2 regions of the Telluria sp. RB2R28 genome follow, and region 2 is predicted to be linked to the other one. Evidence: predicted binding sites of a transcription regulator. Region 2 holds the regulator's gene; the other holds the start of a gene.
What was found. Region 2 encodes LexA, which represses DNA repair genes until DNA is damaged. Its sites were predicted from a motif close to ACTGTATNNNNATACAGT; they were not measured.
Positions count from the first base shown of each region.

Region 1: a site for LexA is predicted at 3,058-3,075, ahead of dinB (DNA polymerase IV). Genes of this name have one in related genera too.

Region 1 covers NZ_JCASIK010000003.1:651,163-658,455, forward strand. The annotation lists gene AC56LV_RS15210 (S8 family peptidase) at 1-847, shown strand, start outside; gene AC56LV_RS15215 (S8 family peptidase) at 1,177-2,991, shown strand; gene dinB (DNA polymerase IV) at 3,102-4,208, shown strand; gene AC56LV_RS15225 (recombination-associated protein RdgC) at 4,284-5,180, shown strand; gene AC56LV_RS15230 (asparaginase domain-containing protein) at 5,271-5,756, opposite strand; gene AC56LV_RS15235 (L-asparaginase) at 5,902-6,657, shown strand; gene AC56LV_RS15240 (D-2-hydroxyacid dehydrogenase family protein) at 6,676-7,293, opposite strand, start outside.
Region 2 covers NZ_JCASIK010000002.1:713,557-720,849, forward strand. The annotation lists gene AC56LV_RS10790 (replicative DNA helicase) at 1-647, opposite strand, end outside; gene rplI (50S ribosomal protein L9) at 767-1,219, opposite strand; gene rpsR (30S ribosomal protein S18) at 1,256-1,546, opposite strand; gene priB (primosomal replication protein N) at 1,575-1,874, opposite strand; gene rpsF (30S ribosomal protein S6) at 1,912-2,319, opposite strand; gene lexA (transcriptional repressor LexA) at 2,614-3,243, shown strand; gene AC56LV_RS10820 (tetratricopeptide repeat protein) at 3,308-4,102, opposite strand; gene AC56LV_RS10825 (cystathionine gamma-synthase family protein) at 4,138-5,379, opposite strand; gene purF (amidophosphoribosyltransferase) at 5,382-6,902, opposite strand; gene AC56LV_RS10835 (CvpA family protein) at 6,965-7,293, opposite strand, start outside.

The DNA.
Region 1 (7,293 bases), on a different contig from region 2:
AAATGCCATCAACGGTGCCCGTTCGCGCGGCGCGGTGGTGGTGGTCGCTGCCGGCAACGACGCCGTCAACGTCAGCAATGCCAGCCCTGCCAACTGCTCGGGTGTGATCGCGGTGGCGGCCACCGGCCGTACCGGTGGACGGGCGTCGTACTCCAACTTTGGCACGCTGGTGGATGTGGCCGCGCCCGGCGGCGATGGCGCCTCGGGGGTGCTCTCGACCCTCAACAGCGGCACCGGCGCACCGGCCGCGGACAGCTACGCGGCCTACCAGGGCACGTCGATGGCCACGCCGCACGTGGCCGGCGTGGCGGCGCTGATGCTGGCGGTAAACACCAACCTGACGCCGGACGAGATCGAGTCGAAACTGAAGTCGACGGCGCGCGCGTTCCCGGCCAGCTGCTCGGGTTGCGGCACCGGCATCGTCGATGCGGCTGCCGCCGTGGCGTCGGCCACAGGGGGCGGTGGCGGTACACCAGTCACCACGCTGGCCGAGAGCGAGTCGAACAACACGACGGCCACGGCAGACCCGGTCGCGGCCAGCAACACGACCGTCACCGGCAACCTGGGCAGTACGACCGACACCGATTATTTCCGGGTCGATCTGCCAGCTGGCAAGACGCTGGCAGCAAGCTTGACCCCGACGTCGACGACGGCTGACTACGACCTGTACGTGTACAGCAGCACCGGCACGCAGCTGGGCACCAGCCAGAACGGGGCCGGTGCGACCGACAGCCTCACCTCGGCCAATACGAGCAGCAGTACGGCGATCCGTTATGTTCGTGTGACCTATTACAGTGGCGGCACGGGCACGACCAATGGCCGATATACGCTGAAGCTGAACTGGTAAGCAGGCGGTTGGTGCATACAAAACACGCGCGATATAGTCGCGCGTGTTTTTTTTGGGGTCAGCGTTGGCTGTTCATGATTGTTAATTAACTGAAGCAGGGTGCCACATATTTTGTGTTCATATAGTTACCCCAAAGAAAAAATGTTATTGAGGAAACGAGTGGTGTAAGTGTTGTAACTATGCTGAAAAGGTGTGATTTTCCACGCGACTTAATGTTTCCGTCAGGCTACTCTGAATTCTGCCGCTATGGTGCGGCGCCCGATGCAGCTGGTCTTGTCATGACTCAGGCGCATCGACATGCCTGATGCAGAACTTGAACGGGGAAGATCATGAAGCAAACACATTCGATGCACACTGCGGCGGTAACGCGCTGCGCCACACTTTGGCTGGCGCTGGCGTCTCTCCCAATAGGTGTGGCCGCGGCCTCCCAAGAGCCGCATTCCATCCTGGAAACCGACCGCGTCATCGTGAAGTACCGCGACGCCCAGCCCGCCGCCAAAGGATCGACGGTGATCGTGGAAGGCGGCAGCAGCGCGCGCAAGGCCAGGATTGATCGCGCTGGCCAGCAGTTTGGCGTGCTGGTCCGGGAAAGCCATGCGCTGGCGAACGGCGCAAAGGTGTTCAGGCTCGATCGCCGGCACAATCTGGCCGAGGTGCGCTCGCTGGCGACCGAGATGATGATGCGCGATGCGTCGATCGAATATGCCGAGCCGGACCGCATCATGACGCATGCGGCCACGCCGACCGATCCCCGCTATACCGACCAGTGGCATTACTACGATACGGTTGGCGGGCTGCGCCTGCCGGCGGCCTGGGATATCTCGACTGGCACCGGCGTGGTGGTGGCCGTGATCGACACCGGCTACCGCCCACACGCCGATCTGAGCGGGCAGTTCCTGCCGGGTTACGACTTCATCAGCACCGCCGCCATTGGCAATGATGGCAACGGGCGCGACAGCGATGCGACCGACCCGGGTGACGGCATCACGGCCGGTGCCTGCGGTGGCGGTCAGCCATTCTCTGACCAGCCATCCAGCTGGCACGGCACGCATGTGGCCGGCACGGTAGCGGCGCGCACCAACAACGGCGCCGGCGTGGCGGGCGTGGCGTACAACGCCAAAATCCTGCCCGTGCGCGTGCTGGGCAAATGCGGCGGATACACATCCGATATCGCCGATGCGATCACCTGGGCATCGGGCGGCGTCGTCGCGGGCGTGCCCGCCAATCCCAATAAGGCGCGCGTGCTGAACCTGTCGCTGGGCGGGGGCGGGGCCTGCAGCGCGACGATGCAGAACGCCGTCAACGGGGCCCGCTCGCGCGGCGTGGTCGTGGTGGCAGCGGCGGGCAATTCGGCCGTGGACGTCAGCAACGCCAGCCCGGCCAACTGCGCTGGCGTGATCGCGGTTGCCGCCACGGGCCGTACTGGCGGGCGGGCACGATATTCCAACTTCGGCGCCCAGGTCACGGTGGCTGCGCCGGGCGGCGATGGCGCGTCAGGCATTCTTTCCACGCTCAACAGCGGCCGGAGCGGACCGCTGGCGGATACGTACGCGGTCTACCAGGGCACGTCGATGGCTGCGCCGCACGTGGCAGGCGTGGCCGCGCTGATGCTGGCGGCAAATACCAAACTGACACCGGACGAGATCGCAACAAGGCTGAAGTCGACGGCGCGCGCGTTCCCGGCCAGTTGCACGGGGTGCGGCGCCGGCATCGTCGATGCCGCCGCGGCCACCGCCGCCGCAGCGAGCAGGTCCACCGCCGCGCCGCCCATCGCCGCGCCGCCCATCGGGGTTGCTGAAATCGAAGCGAACAACACGATCGCCACGGCCAATCGGGTCAATGCCAGCGTCACCGGCAACCTGGGCACGACAACCGATACCGATTACTTCCGGGTCGATCTGCCGGCCGGCAAGACGCTCAAGGCGAGCTTGAACGCGGTGCTGGCAACGGCCAATTATGACCTGCAGCTATACAACAGCGCAGGCAAGCAACTGAGCGCGAGCGTAAACCGCGCTGGCGTGGCCGACACCGCCACCTTCGCCAATACCAGCACCAGCACGGCGGTCCTCTATCTGCGCGTGCTCTTTACCAGTGGCGGCACCGGCACCAGCAATGGCCGGTATTCGCTGTCAGTGACACGGTGAGTCGGCGGTCACAGGAAGGCTGCCCAGAAATGAGCAACATTTGCACCGGGGAGATTTTTAGAAGATACTGTATGCAATTACAGTAAGCGACCCCGGCAGTTTGTGACCGCATGGGGCGGCCCGCCAGCGTGAACGCCCCAGCCCGAAAAATCATCCACTGCGATTGCGACTGCTTTTATGCATCGGTCGAGATGCGCGACGATCCGTCGTTGCGCGGCCGGCCATTGGCGGTGGGCGGGCGCGCCGACCAGCGCGGCGTGGTTGCCACCTGCAATTACGAGGCGCGCCGCTTCGGCATCCATTCGGCGATGGCCACCGCCCAGGCGATGAAGCTGTGTCCGGAGTTGGTGGTAATTCCGCCGGCAATGGAGAAATACCGCATCGCGTCCAGCCAGATCATGTCCATCTACCAGGATTACACGGACATCGTCGAGCCGCTGTCGCTCGACGAAGCCTACCTGGACGTGACCGATTCGCCGCACTGCAAAGGTAGTGCGACGCTGATCGCGCAGGAGATCCGGCGCCGCATCGTCGAAACGGTGGGCATCACGGCCTCGGCCGGCGTGGGCCCGAACAAGTTCGTCGCCAAGATCGCCAGCGACTGGAACAAGCCTGACGGCCTGTTCCTGGTGCGGCCCGAAGAAGTCGATGCGTTTGTTGCGGCGCTGCCGGTCAAGAAGCTGCACGGCGTGGGCAAGGTGACAGCCGAGAAACTCAACCGGCTAGGCGCCCAGACCTGCGCCGACCTGCGCGGCTGGAGCCTGGACAAGCTGCAGGAGCATATGGGCAGCTTCGGCGTGCGGCTGTACGACCTGAGCCGCGGGATCGACCACCGCGAAGTGAATACCTCGCGCGAGCGCAAGTCGATCAGCACCGAGGAAACCTATACGCCGGACGTGCCCGACCTGGCCGCCTGCCTGAAGCTGCTGCCCGATTTGCATGAGCATTTGCTGGGCCGCATCAAGCGCGCAAATGCTGAAAAATTCATCAACAAGCTGTTCGTGAAGATCAAGTTTTCGGACTTCCAGCAGACAACCGTCGAATGTGTGGGATATGCGCCCAATATTCCGACTTATGGACGTTTACTGGAGACCGGCTGGGCGCGCGCCAGCCGGCCGGTGCGATTATTGGGCGTCGGCGTGCGCCTGAGCGACACCGAGATTGTCGAGCAGTTACGACTGTTCGACGATTCTCCGGACGACGCGACAACCCCCTGACATTTTTGACGCTGCGGCTGCTGCGCAGCGTAGAATGTCGTTCCCTTGAAATACTGAAACAATCGGATTAAGCCTATGTGGTTCAAGAATCTCCAGATCTACCGCCTGCCGGCCCCTTGGGCCTACACCCCTGAACAGCTGGAAAAGGCCCTCGAGCCGGGCAGCTTCGTGCCTGCCAACAGCAACGAATTGCTGCGCCAGGGCTGGGATGCGCCGCGCCCAAATGGCGGCCTGGTCCATGTCGTGAACAAGCAGATGCTGATCATGCTGGGCACCGAAAAGAAATTGCTGCCGGCATCGGTCATCAACCAGGTGGCCAAGGCCAAGGCGGCCGAAATGGAAGAAGCGCAGGGCTTCCCGCCAGGCAAAAAAGCCATGAAGGAACTGAAGGAGCGCGTGGCCGACGAACTGCTGCCGCGCGCCTTCACGCTGCGCAGCAATGTCTGGACCTGGATCGATCCGGTCAATGGCTGGCTCGTGGTCGATGCGGCCAGCCCGGCCAAGGCCGACGACGTCGTCAAGCTGCTGCTCAAGGCCGTCGACAAGATGCCGCTGGAGTCGCTCCGTGTGCAGCGCTCGCCAGTGGCCGTGATGACCGGCTGGCTGGAAGCCGATGAAGCGCCGTACGGCTTCACGATCGACCAGGACACCGAACTGCGCGCCACCGGCGAGAGCCGCGCCGCAGTGCGCTACGTGAAGCACACGCTGGAACCGGACGACATCCGCCGCCACATCGCCGCTGGCAAGCAGTGCACGCGCCTGGCCATGACCTGGAACGACCGCGTCAGCTTCGTGCTGACCGAGTCGCTGGCGATCAAGGGCATCAAGCCGCTGGACGTGATCAAGGAAAGCGAAAGCCCGACCCACAACGACGACGAACGTTTTGACAACGATATCGTGTTGATGACGGGCGAGCTGTCGAAGATGCTGGCCGATATCGTCGAAGCGCTGGGCGGCGAAGCCAAGGCGTAATCAAGTACCTGATGCATGGCGCCGGAGACGGCGCCGGCAGGATCGAACGGCTGGACATGGCGTCCGGCCGTTGCCGTTTTTCGATTCTGCTTACAGTCCCTGGAACACGCCGGCGCTGCGGTTTTTGGTCACGTTATCCCATGGGAACACCTGGCCGTTCATCGCCACGTACACGCCGGCCGGCAGCACCTGCGCGACGCCGCAGGCAAAGCCCAGGTTGAACAGCGCATCGGAATTGGCGATCGAGTACGGGATCATGGCGCCAGTCAGCACGATCGTCTGATCCAGACCCGCCGCGCCCAGTACGGCCGCCGTCTCGCGCATCGTGTCGGTGCCGTGCACGATCACGATGGCCTTCTCGGATGCGGCCCGGCAGGTCGCCAGCACACGCTCGCGGTCAGCGTCGCCCATCTCGAGCGAATCGAGCAGCGGCAGCACGTCCAGCGCCACCGGCACCGTCATGCGGCTGCGCTTGATGACCTCTGGTAAATGGCTTTCGGCAAAGCCCAGCACGCCATTGAGTTCGTTGTAATGCTTGTCGAAAGTGCCGCCGGTGGCGATGAGTCGCAAAGTCATGTTGGTTTATCCACTCGCTGAAAAAAGGTCCCCATGATATCGCCAAACCACCGGCGATCTCCAGGCGACTGCGCTAGAATCATCCGGATCGGATGAGTACTTCCCCCATCGTTTTCCTTTTCTCCTGTCTATTTCCATATTTGCCATGAAAGCAGTTGCCCCCGGAACCGTGATCTTCCAGCGCCATCGCGGCTATGGCGTGATCACGCATGTCAACCTGCTCACCGGGTGGGTGTCGGCGCGCTTCGGCAACGAGTCGCGCGCGCAAGACCTGAACCTGTCGAACGACGAGGTGCAGCACGCCGATGGCGAGCTGATCCTGTTCCGGCGCGCCCCGCCCGACCGCATGCCGCACGCGCGCCTGATGGCCGTCGTCCGTGCACTGCACGAGGCCGGTTATCAGAAACTGTATCTGTACTCGTGGCCCAAGCCATCCGGCCTGCACTGGCGCTGGCACCTGTTCACAGGGCCGCGCAACTGGATGCAGCGCACCTGGCGCGAAGGCTGGTATGGCTCGGGCGCCGAGTACAACAACAATCCGGTGATGGGCTGGAACGATGTGCCGGGCGCGAGCACCGATGAGCTGATCCACGCGCTCGCCAAGTTCGATCCGCAAGGGCTGGCTGAAGCGCTGGGCCGCGACGAAGATCACACGGCGTGGTTCGCGCAGGCATGCGACCTGCTGCTGCCCGGGTATATGTATAGCCTGAACATGGAGCGGCCGCCGGGTGGCGGCCTGATCGAAGCGCCCCCGGTGCCGATCGTCCCGGTGCGCGCGGGCCTCAAACCCTATGCGGGGCCGGATATCGGCTGGCCGCCGGGCTGGGCCGGGCTGTGGACCGGCACGCATGTGCTGCCGGCGCCGAAAATCAATATCAGGGGCGAGCCGGAGCTGCGCTGAGGCTACGGCGGCGCGTCTTCAGCGTTTGTCCAACGCCTCTGGATTCAGAATATTGGTCGGCGTACCTTGCGCGAACTGCACGATATTCTCGAACGCAGCGCTGAAATACAGCTCGTAACTGTCCTGCTCGACGTAGCCGATGTGCGGCGTCGCCAGGACGGTCGGGATGCGCAGCAACGGTGAATCCGGTCCCAGCGGCTCGCTGGTGAACACGTCCAGTGCCGCCATGCCTGGGTGGCCTTTCTTCAAGGCGCTTTCCAGCGCGCCATCGGCCACCAGCTCGGCGCGGCTGGTGTTGACGAACAGTGCGTCCGGTTTCATCCGCGCCAGATCGCTTGCCGTGACGATGCCACGGGTCGATTCGGCCAGGCGCAAGTGCAGGCTCAGCACATCGGCCATCTCGAACAGTGCCTCGCGCGACGGCGCCGCCTCGAAGCCATCCGTCAGCGCCGCCTGTCGGCTGGCGTCGCTGCCCCACACCACCACGCGCATCCCGAACGCGCGCGCATAGCCAGCCACCAGCTTGCCGATCTTGCCGTAGCTCCAGAGCCCGAGCGTGCGGCCGTGCAGCACGCGGCCCACGCCATTCAGCACTGGATTGGTCGAGGCTGTCTGCCACAGTCCCTCTTTCAGATT
Region 2 (7,293 bases):
AGGTCGCCCGGCTGCAGACCCGACGTCATGCGGTCGAGGTCGATGAAGCCGGTTGGCACGCCGGTGATTTCGCCCTGGTTTTCGCGGCTATAGAGCTCGTCGATGCGCTCGACGACTTGCGTCAGCAGCGGCTGAATCGGATTCCAGCCCTGCTGGCCGCGCGAGCCGGATTCGGCAATCGCAAAGATCTTGGACTCGGCTTCGTCAAGCATCTGCTTGACTTCCTTGCCCTGCGGGTTGAACGCATTGCCCGAGATTTCATCGGCCACGGTGATCAGCTTGCGCAGGATGCCGCGGTCGCGCACGATCTCGGCGTAGCGCCGGATATTCGCGGCGGACGGCGTATTCTGGGCCATCGCGTTCAGGTATTGCAGGCCGCCCACATCATCGGCCTTGCCGAGCTGGTTGCAGGCCTCGTAGACGGTGATCACGTCGGCCGGTTTGCCGCCGTTAATCAGGCGCACCATCTGTTCGAAGATGATGCGGTGGTCGTAGCGGTAGAAGTCTTCCGCGTTCATGAAGTCGGCGATACGGTCCCACGCGGCGTTATCGCGCAGCAGGCCGCCAATGACGGATTGCTCGGCTTCGATGGAGTGCGGGGGGATGCGCAGGGCGTCGAGTTGCGGATCTGGAGATGCTGCGTTCATGGGCGGGATTATACCTTTTCCAGTCCTGTGACTGACATGGTTGGAAAGCCGAAAAGCAAAAAAGCCGGGCGAACCCGGCTTTTTCAGAACTGCGTGCTCAGCACATGTACAGCGTGTGCTTAGGCAGCTTCGCCCACAACGGCGACGGTGATTTCCGACACGACGTCGGTGTGCAGAGCGACTGCAACCGGGAATTCGCCGGTGGTTTTCAAAGGGCCGGTCGGCAGGCGCACTTGCGACTTCTCGACAGCGAAACCTTGCTTGGTCAGCGCTTCGGCGATGTCGAAGTTGGTGACCGAACCGAACAGACGGCCATCAACGCCGGCCTTCTGGCCGATGGTGACGGTCATGCCGCTCAGCTTGTCGCCTTCGGCCTGGGCAGCCGACAGCTTTTCAGCTGCTGCTTTTTCCAGTTCGGCGCGCTTGGCTTCGAACTCGGCGACGGCGCCGGCGGTAGCGCGGCGGGCCATCTTTTGTGGGATCAGGAAGTTACGTGCGTAACCGTCCTTGACCTTGACGACGTCGCCCAGGTTGCCGACGTTGACTACTTTTTCCAACAGAATGATTTGCATAGTGATCTCCAGATATCTGACTGTCGTGACCGACGATTAACCGTGGTGCAGGTCGGTGTACGGCAGCAGCGCAAGGTAGCGTGCGCGCTTGATCGCGGTGTCGACCTGACGCTGGTAGTGCGCCTTGGTGCCGGTCAGACGTGCTGGCATGATCTTGCCGTTTTCCTGGACGAAGTCCTTCAGGGTGTCGACGTCCTTGTAGTCCACCTGCTCAACGCCAGCGGCGGTGAAGCGGCAGAATTTCTTGCGCTTGAACAGCGGGTTTTGCTGTTTGCGCTTCTCTTTGAGTTTCGCTTTGTTTTTGTCGAACTTTTTACCGAATGCCATTTGAGGCTCCTGTATCTAAATTGCCGGGTTAAGCGGCACTGAAATCAATGATGTGAAACACCAGGGCTTTGCTGTTGCGATTTTTCCGTGCAAGAAATCCGTTGAACCTGTAGCTGGCGCCCAATTCGGCGCTGGCAAACCTGCCCGAAATCTCGCCCGCGGCGAACGCGGGGACTTCGAACGCGACCGACCTTTCGACTCCGGCCTCTTCCTGCTGCGATTCGTGCATCAGGACGGCTGAAACGATTGGCACACCGGCCGGGGTGTAACGCAGTACGTCGCGCTCGGCGATGGTCGCCATGAGCTGGAGGTGGTTTGCGTTATGCACCCGGTGTTACTGGTTACTACGAATAACTGGGAAAAACTTAAGCAGCAGCAGGCGCTGGCGCAGCGGCTGGAGCGGCTGCTGGCGCAGCGGCTTCGGCACGGTGGCTCTTGGCTGCGTCTTCGCGCTGCACCGATTTCATCATCGGCGACGGTGCGGTTTCAGCTTTTTTCAGCTTGACGGTCAGGTGACGCAGAACCGCATCATTGAACTTGAATGCAGTTTCCAGCTCGACCAGGGTCTCGTTGTCGCATTCGATGTTCAGGCAGATGTAGTGTGCTTTTGGCAGCTTCTGGATCTGGTACGCCATCTGGCGGCGGCCCCAGTCTTCAACGCGATGGATGTTACCGCCGCGGCTGGTCACCGTGGTCTTGTAACGCTCGATCATCGCCGGAACTTGTTCGCTCTGGTCCGGATGGACGATAAAAACGATTTCATAATGACGCATGCATTACTCCTTGAGGACGTTTAACAAATGCCCACCTCGGCGTCAAGACGAGTGTGGGAAGGGAAAGCCGGCAATTATAACCTGAATATCGGTGACTTGGAAACCCCCGATGATGCTTTATCGCCTCGATTGGCCCCGCATTTGGCGTATCTGACTCGACAATTCCAGCGTTTTGACGGCTATTTGCACCCTGAATCACGATTTTCGCGATATTTTTCGCGTTTCCCCTTGCGCGCGCGAGAATACTGTACAAAAATACAGGTTACATACATAACCGGTTGCTGTAACACATTTATGCTAAAGCTCACTGCACGGCAAGAACAGATCCTGAACCTGATCAAGGAAGCGATCGAGAACACCGGTTTCCCCCCAACCCGGGCTGAAATCGCTTCTGAACTGGGTTTCCGCTCGGCCAATGCGGCTGAAGAACATCTGCAAGCACTGGCGCGCAAGGGCGCCATCGAAATTTCACCTGGCACATCGCGCGGCATCCGCCTGATCGGCGCGAGCGTCGAAGCGATCCCGATGCCGCCGCCGTCGTTCATGTCGCTGCCGCTGGTCGGGCGCGTTGCGGCGGGTAATCCGATCCTGGCGCAAGAGCACGTCGAAGCCACCTACAACGTCGACGCGGCCATGTTCGCGGCGCGGCCTGATTTTCTGCTAAAGGTCAAAGGCTGGTCGATGCGCGATGCAGGCATCATGGATGGCGACTTTTTGGCGGTCAAGAAAATCGACAGCGCCAAGAACGGCCAGATCGTCGTTGCGCGCCTGGGCGACGAAGTCACGGTCAAGCGCTATCGCAAGACGGGCGACCTGGTCGAACTGCTGCCAGAAAACCCTGACTTCAACATCATTGCCGTCTCGCCAGACGAAGAATTCGCGCTCGAAGGCCTGGCTGTCGGCTTGATGCGTAGCTGGAACTGATGTAATGGCGCCGGCCTCCCCGGCCGGTGCCTGCTTTACCCGGCGTTGCCCTACCCGGCATTGCTCAGTTCGACGCCTTCTTCACCACGGCGTTGTGCTGGTTGATGAATGCCTCGGTGGCATTGCGCCACGCTGCAAAATCCGCCAGGATCATCTTTGAATTGACCTTCGCGCCTTCCGCGATATTCTGCCGCACCTGCTCCAGGTGGGCTGCCGAGGCGTCCGCCTCCTGCTTGTTCATGAGCTTCGCAATATCGGCCGGGATCTTCTTGGTCAGCGGCGACTGCGCATTCAGGTTCGTCACCATCTTGTTGTAGCAGTCCTGCCAGCCCGTCACCAGCTTGTTGACGCGATCGATCTCGTCATTCACTTTCGACACGGCCGGAATGCGCGGCGACGGGCAGCGGTATTCGCCTGACTGTAATTCGGCGCCGTCATAGCCCTTGATCCAGTAATCGATCTCGGCGCGTTTGGTCACGCGCTGTTCCATCACGACCAGCGATTCGGCCGCGACCTTGTTGCCCTTGGCGGCCGACTTTTCGAACAATGCCCTGGCCGCCGGCTCGTCGACGGCACCGGCTTCGCCATACCAGTACATCTGTCCCAGCTGCTGCTGCGCTTGCGGATTGCCGGCGTTGGCCAGCTTGGTATAGAGCTTGAGCGCGCCCGCATAATCCTTCTTTTCAAACAGCGCGTTGGCGTCTTCCAGCTCGCCCGCATAGGCGCCGCTGGCAATAGTCAGAGAAAGGCAGAGCAGGAAACGGTTCATGGGCATCCGAAGAAAATGACAAGCTGACGATGGGGCATCATAGCCCCCTTTTACAGTGGAACTCAACCGTAAAAATGACAAGGCCGGCATCGCGCCGGCCTTCTTTGCATGCCTTTACACCGTGCTTATGCGTCCAGCGCCTGGCGGAAGTCTTCGACCAGGTCGTCGGTGTCCTCGATGCCCACCGACACGCGGATCAGCGACTCGGCAATGCCCATGCTGGCGCGGCGCTCGGCGCCCATCTCGAAGAAGATCGTGTGCGCCACCGGGATGACCAGCGTGCGATTGTCACCCAGGTTCGAGGCAGGAATCGCCAGCTGCAGGCGGTTGAGGTAATCGAACGGATCGATGGACTCGTGCAGCTCAAAGCTGAGCAGCGAACCGCCGGCGCGAAACAGCGACGTGACGATACCGTGCTGCGGATGCGACGCCAGGCCCGGATAGTGGACCTTGGCCACGCGCTCATCAGCTTCGAGCATCGTGGCCAGCGCCAGTGCATTGGCACAGGTACGGGTCATGCGCAGCGCCAGCGTCTCGGCGCCAACGGCGATGTGATGCGCCGCTTCCGGCCCGAGCGACGCGCCGAAGTCGCGCAGTGCTTTCGCGCGCAGCTGCGCCATGCCCTGGGCCTGCGCTGGCTGCTTGCGAAAGTTCGGTGCGATGTTCGGGTACGCGCTCCAGTCGAACAGGCCGGTGTCGGTCAGCGCGCCGCCCAGCGCAATGCCGTGGCCGCCAATCGACTTGGTCAGCGAGTTGACCACGAGACCGGCGCCCACGTTCTTCGGGCGGAACAGCCATGGCGACGTCATCGTGTTGTCGACCACGTACAGGATGCCCCGCTCACGGCACAGCTCGCCGATGCGGGCCAGGTCCGCCACTTGCGTGCGCGGATTGGCGATCGTCTCGACGAATACCATGCGCGTGTTTGGCGTCAAGGCTGCTTCGACCTGCGCCACATCGGTCGCGTCTACAAAGGCAACATCAACGCCCTGCCCCGCCACCGTCTGCCACAGGCTGTTGGTATTGCCAAACAAGAAGCTTGACGAGACGATGGCGTCGCCTGCCTTGAGCAGCGCCTGGAACAGCGCGCCGATGGCGGCCATGCCAGTGCCGAAGCACAGCGTGGCGACGCCATCTTCCATCTTGCTGACCTTGTCCTCGAGCGCGCTGATGGTGGGATTGCCCTGGCGACCGTAACGGAAGCCCGGCTCCTTGCCCTGGAACACGGACGCCAGCTGACGCGCATCCGTGTAGCCGAACGCGACCGACGTGTGGATCGGCTTGTGCAGCGAACCGTGCTCGATCGGCTTGTGCCGGTCGTTGTGCAGGATCGTCGTGGTAAAGCCGTAGGTCTTTTTCTCGCTCATGCTTACTCGGCTGGAACGGCAGGGTTCAGATTCAGTTGGGTGCGGACCTGGTCTTCATCCTTGGCAGCAGGATTGTGACGCGCCGTTTCCTGGCGATCAAGGTATTCCGGGGTCACGTCGCCCGTCACGTAGATGCCGTCGAAGCACGATGCCTCGAAGTTCTTCAGTGCCGGATTGACGTCCGAAATCGAACGCTTGAGGGCATCGATGTCCTGGTAGATCACGCGGTCGGCCGTGATCTCGCGGCAGACTTCTTCGGTCGTGCGGCCATAGGCGATCAGCTCGTCGCGGGTCGGCATGTCGATGCCGTACACGTTCGGGTACAGCACCGGTGGCGCGGCCGACGCAAAGTACACCTTGCGCGCGCCGGCTTCACGGGCCATCTGCACGATTTCGCGGCTGGTCGTGCCGCGCACGATCGAATCGTCGACCAGCAGCACGTTCTTGTCCTTGAACTCGGAAATGATCGCGTTGAGCTTCTGGCGCACCGATTTCTTGCGCATGCCCTGGCCCGGCATGATGAAGGTGCGGCCGATGTAGCGGTTCTTGATGAAGCCTTCGCGGTATTCGACACCCAGTTTCAGCGCCAACTGGATCGCAGCCGGCCGCGACGAATCGGGAATCGGCATGACGACGTCGATGTCCTCGACCGGGATTTCACTGAGCACCTTGTCGGCCAGGTATTCACCCATGCGCAGGCGCGTGGCGTAGACCGAGGCGCCGTCGATCACCGAGTCCGGACGGGCCAGGTAGACGAATTCGAACGCGCACGGGTTCAGCGATGGATTTTCGGCGCACTGGCGCTCGGACAGCTTGCCGTCGTTGCTGATAAAGACCGCTTCGCCCGGCGCGATGTCGCGCATGAAGCGAAAGCCCAGGCCTTCGAGGGCGACCGACTCGCTGGCCACCAGGTATTCGTTGCCGTTTTCGGTTTCGTTCACGCCCAGGCACAGCGGACGGATGCCGAACGGATCGCGGAAGGCCAGCATGCCGTGGCCGGCGATCTGCGCAACGACAGCATAGGCGCCACGCACGCGGCGGTGCACGACAGCAACCGCTTTGAAGATCGCGTCGGCGTCGAGCGAGAAGCCATCGGCCGCCTCCTGGATTTCGTGGGCCAGCACGTTGAGCAGCACCTCGGAATCGGAATCGGTGTTGATGTGACGGCGGTCGTTGCGGAACAGCTCATCCCTGAGCTGGGCCTGATTGGTCAGGTTGCCGTTGTGCGCGAGCGTGATGCCGAATGGCGCGTTGACGTAGAACGGTTGCGCCTCTTCTTCGCTCGACGAACCTGCGGTCGGGTATCGGCAGTGGCCGATTCCGGTGTTGCCTTGCAGCGAACGCATGTTCCGGGTACGGAAAACGTCACGTACCAGGCCGTTGGCCTTGAACATCGAGAACATGCTGCTGTGATTGGTCGCAATGCCCGCAGCGTCCTGACCGCGGTGCTGCAGCAGCAGCAATGCATCGTACAGAAGCTGGTTGACGGGAGACTGCGAAACGACGCCGACGATGCCACACATGAGGTGCTCCTAAAAGCTTGGGTGCAAAATGACAGAAAACTGCGAAAACAGCGACTACTGATTCAGTAATTAATATGCTGCGCGAAGGCAGCTGGCAAGAATGGTTTGACGGTGCGCGCGCCGGTCTCGGCGATGGGCGACAACAGCGCGTCGCGCCAGAATGCCTGCTGCGGGATTGCCGTCATCCCGCACAATATGACGCCGGCCAGCACGATCACAATGCCCCGCGCCAGGCCGAACAGGCCGCCCAGGCCTCGGTCCGCCAGCGACAGGCCGGTGGCGGCAACCACGGCGCCAATTGCCATCGACAGCAGGCCCATCAGGATTCGTACGCCCAGGAACAGCACGATGAAGGCCGCCATCAGGCGCGCGGACCCGCCCGGAATGACCT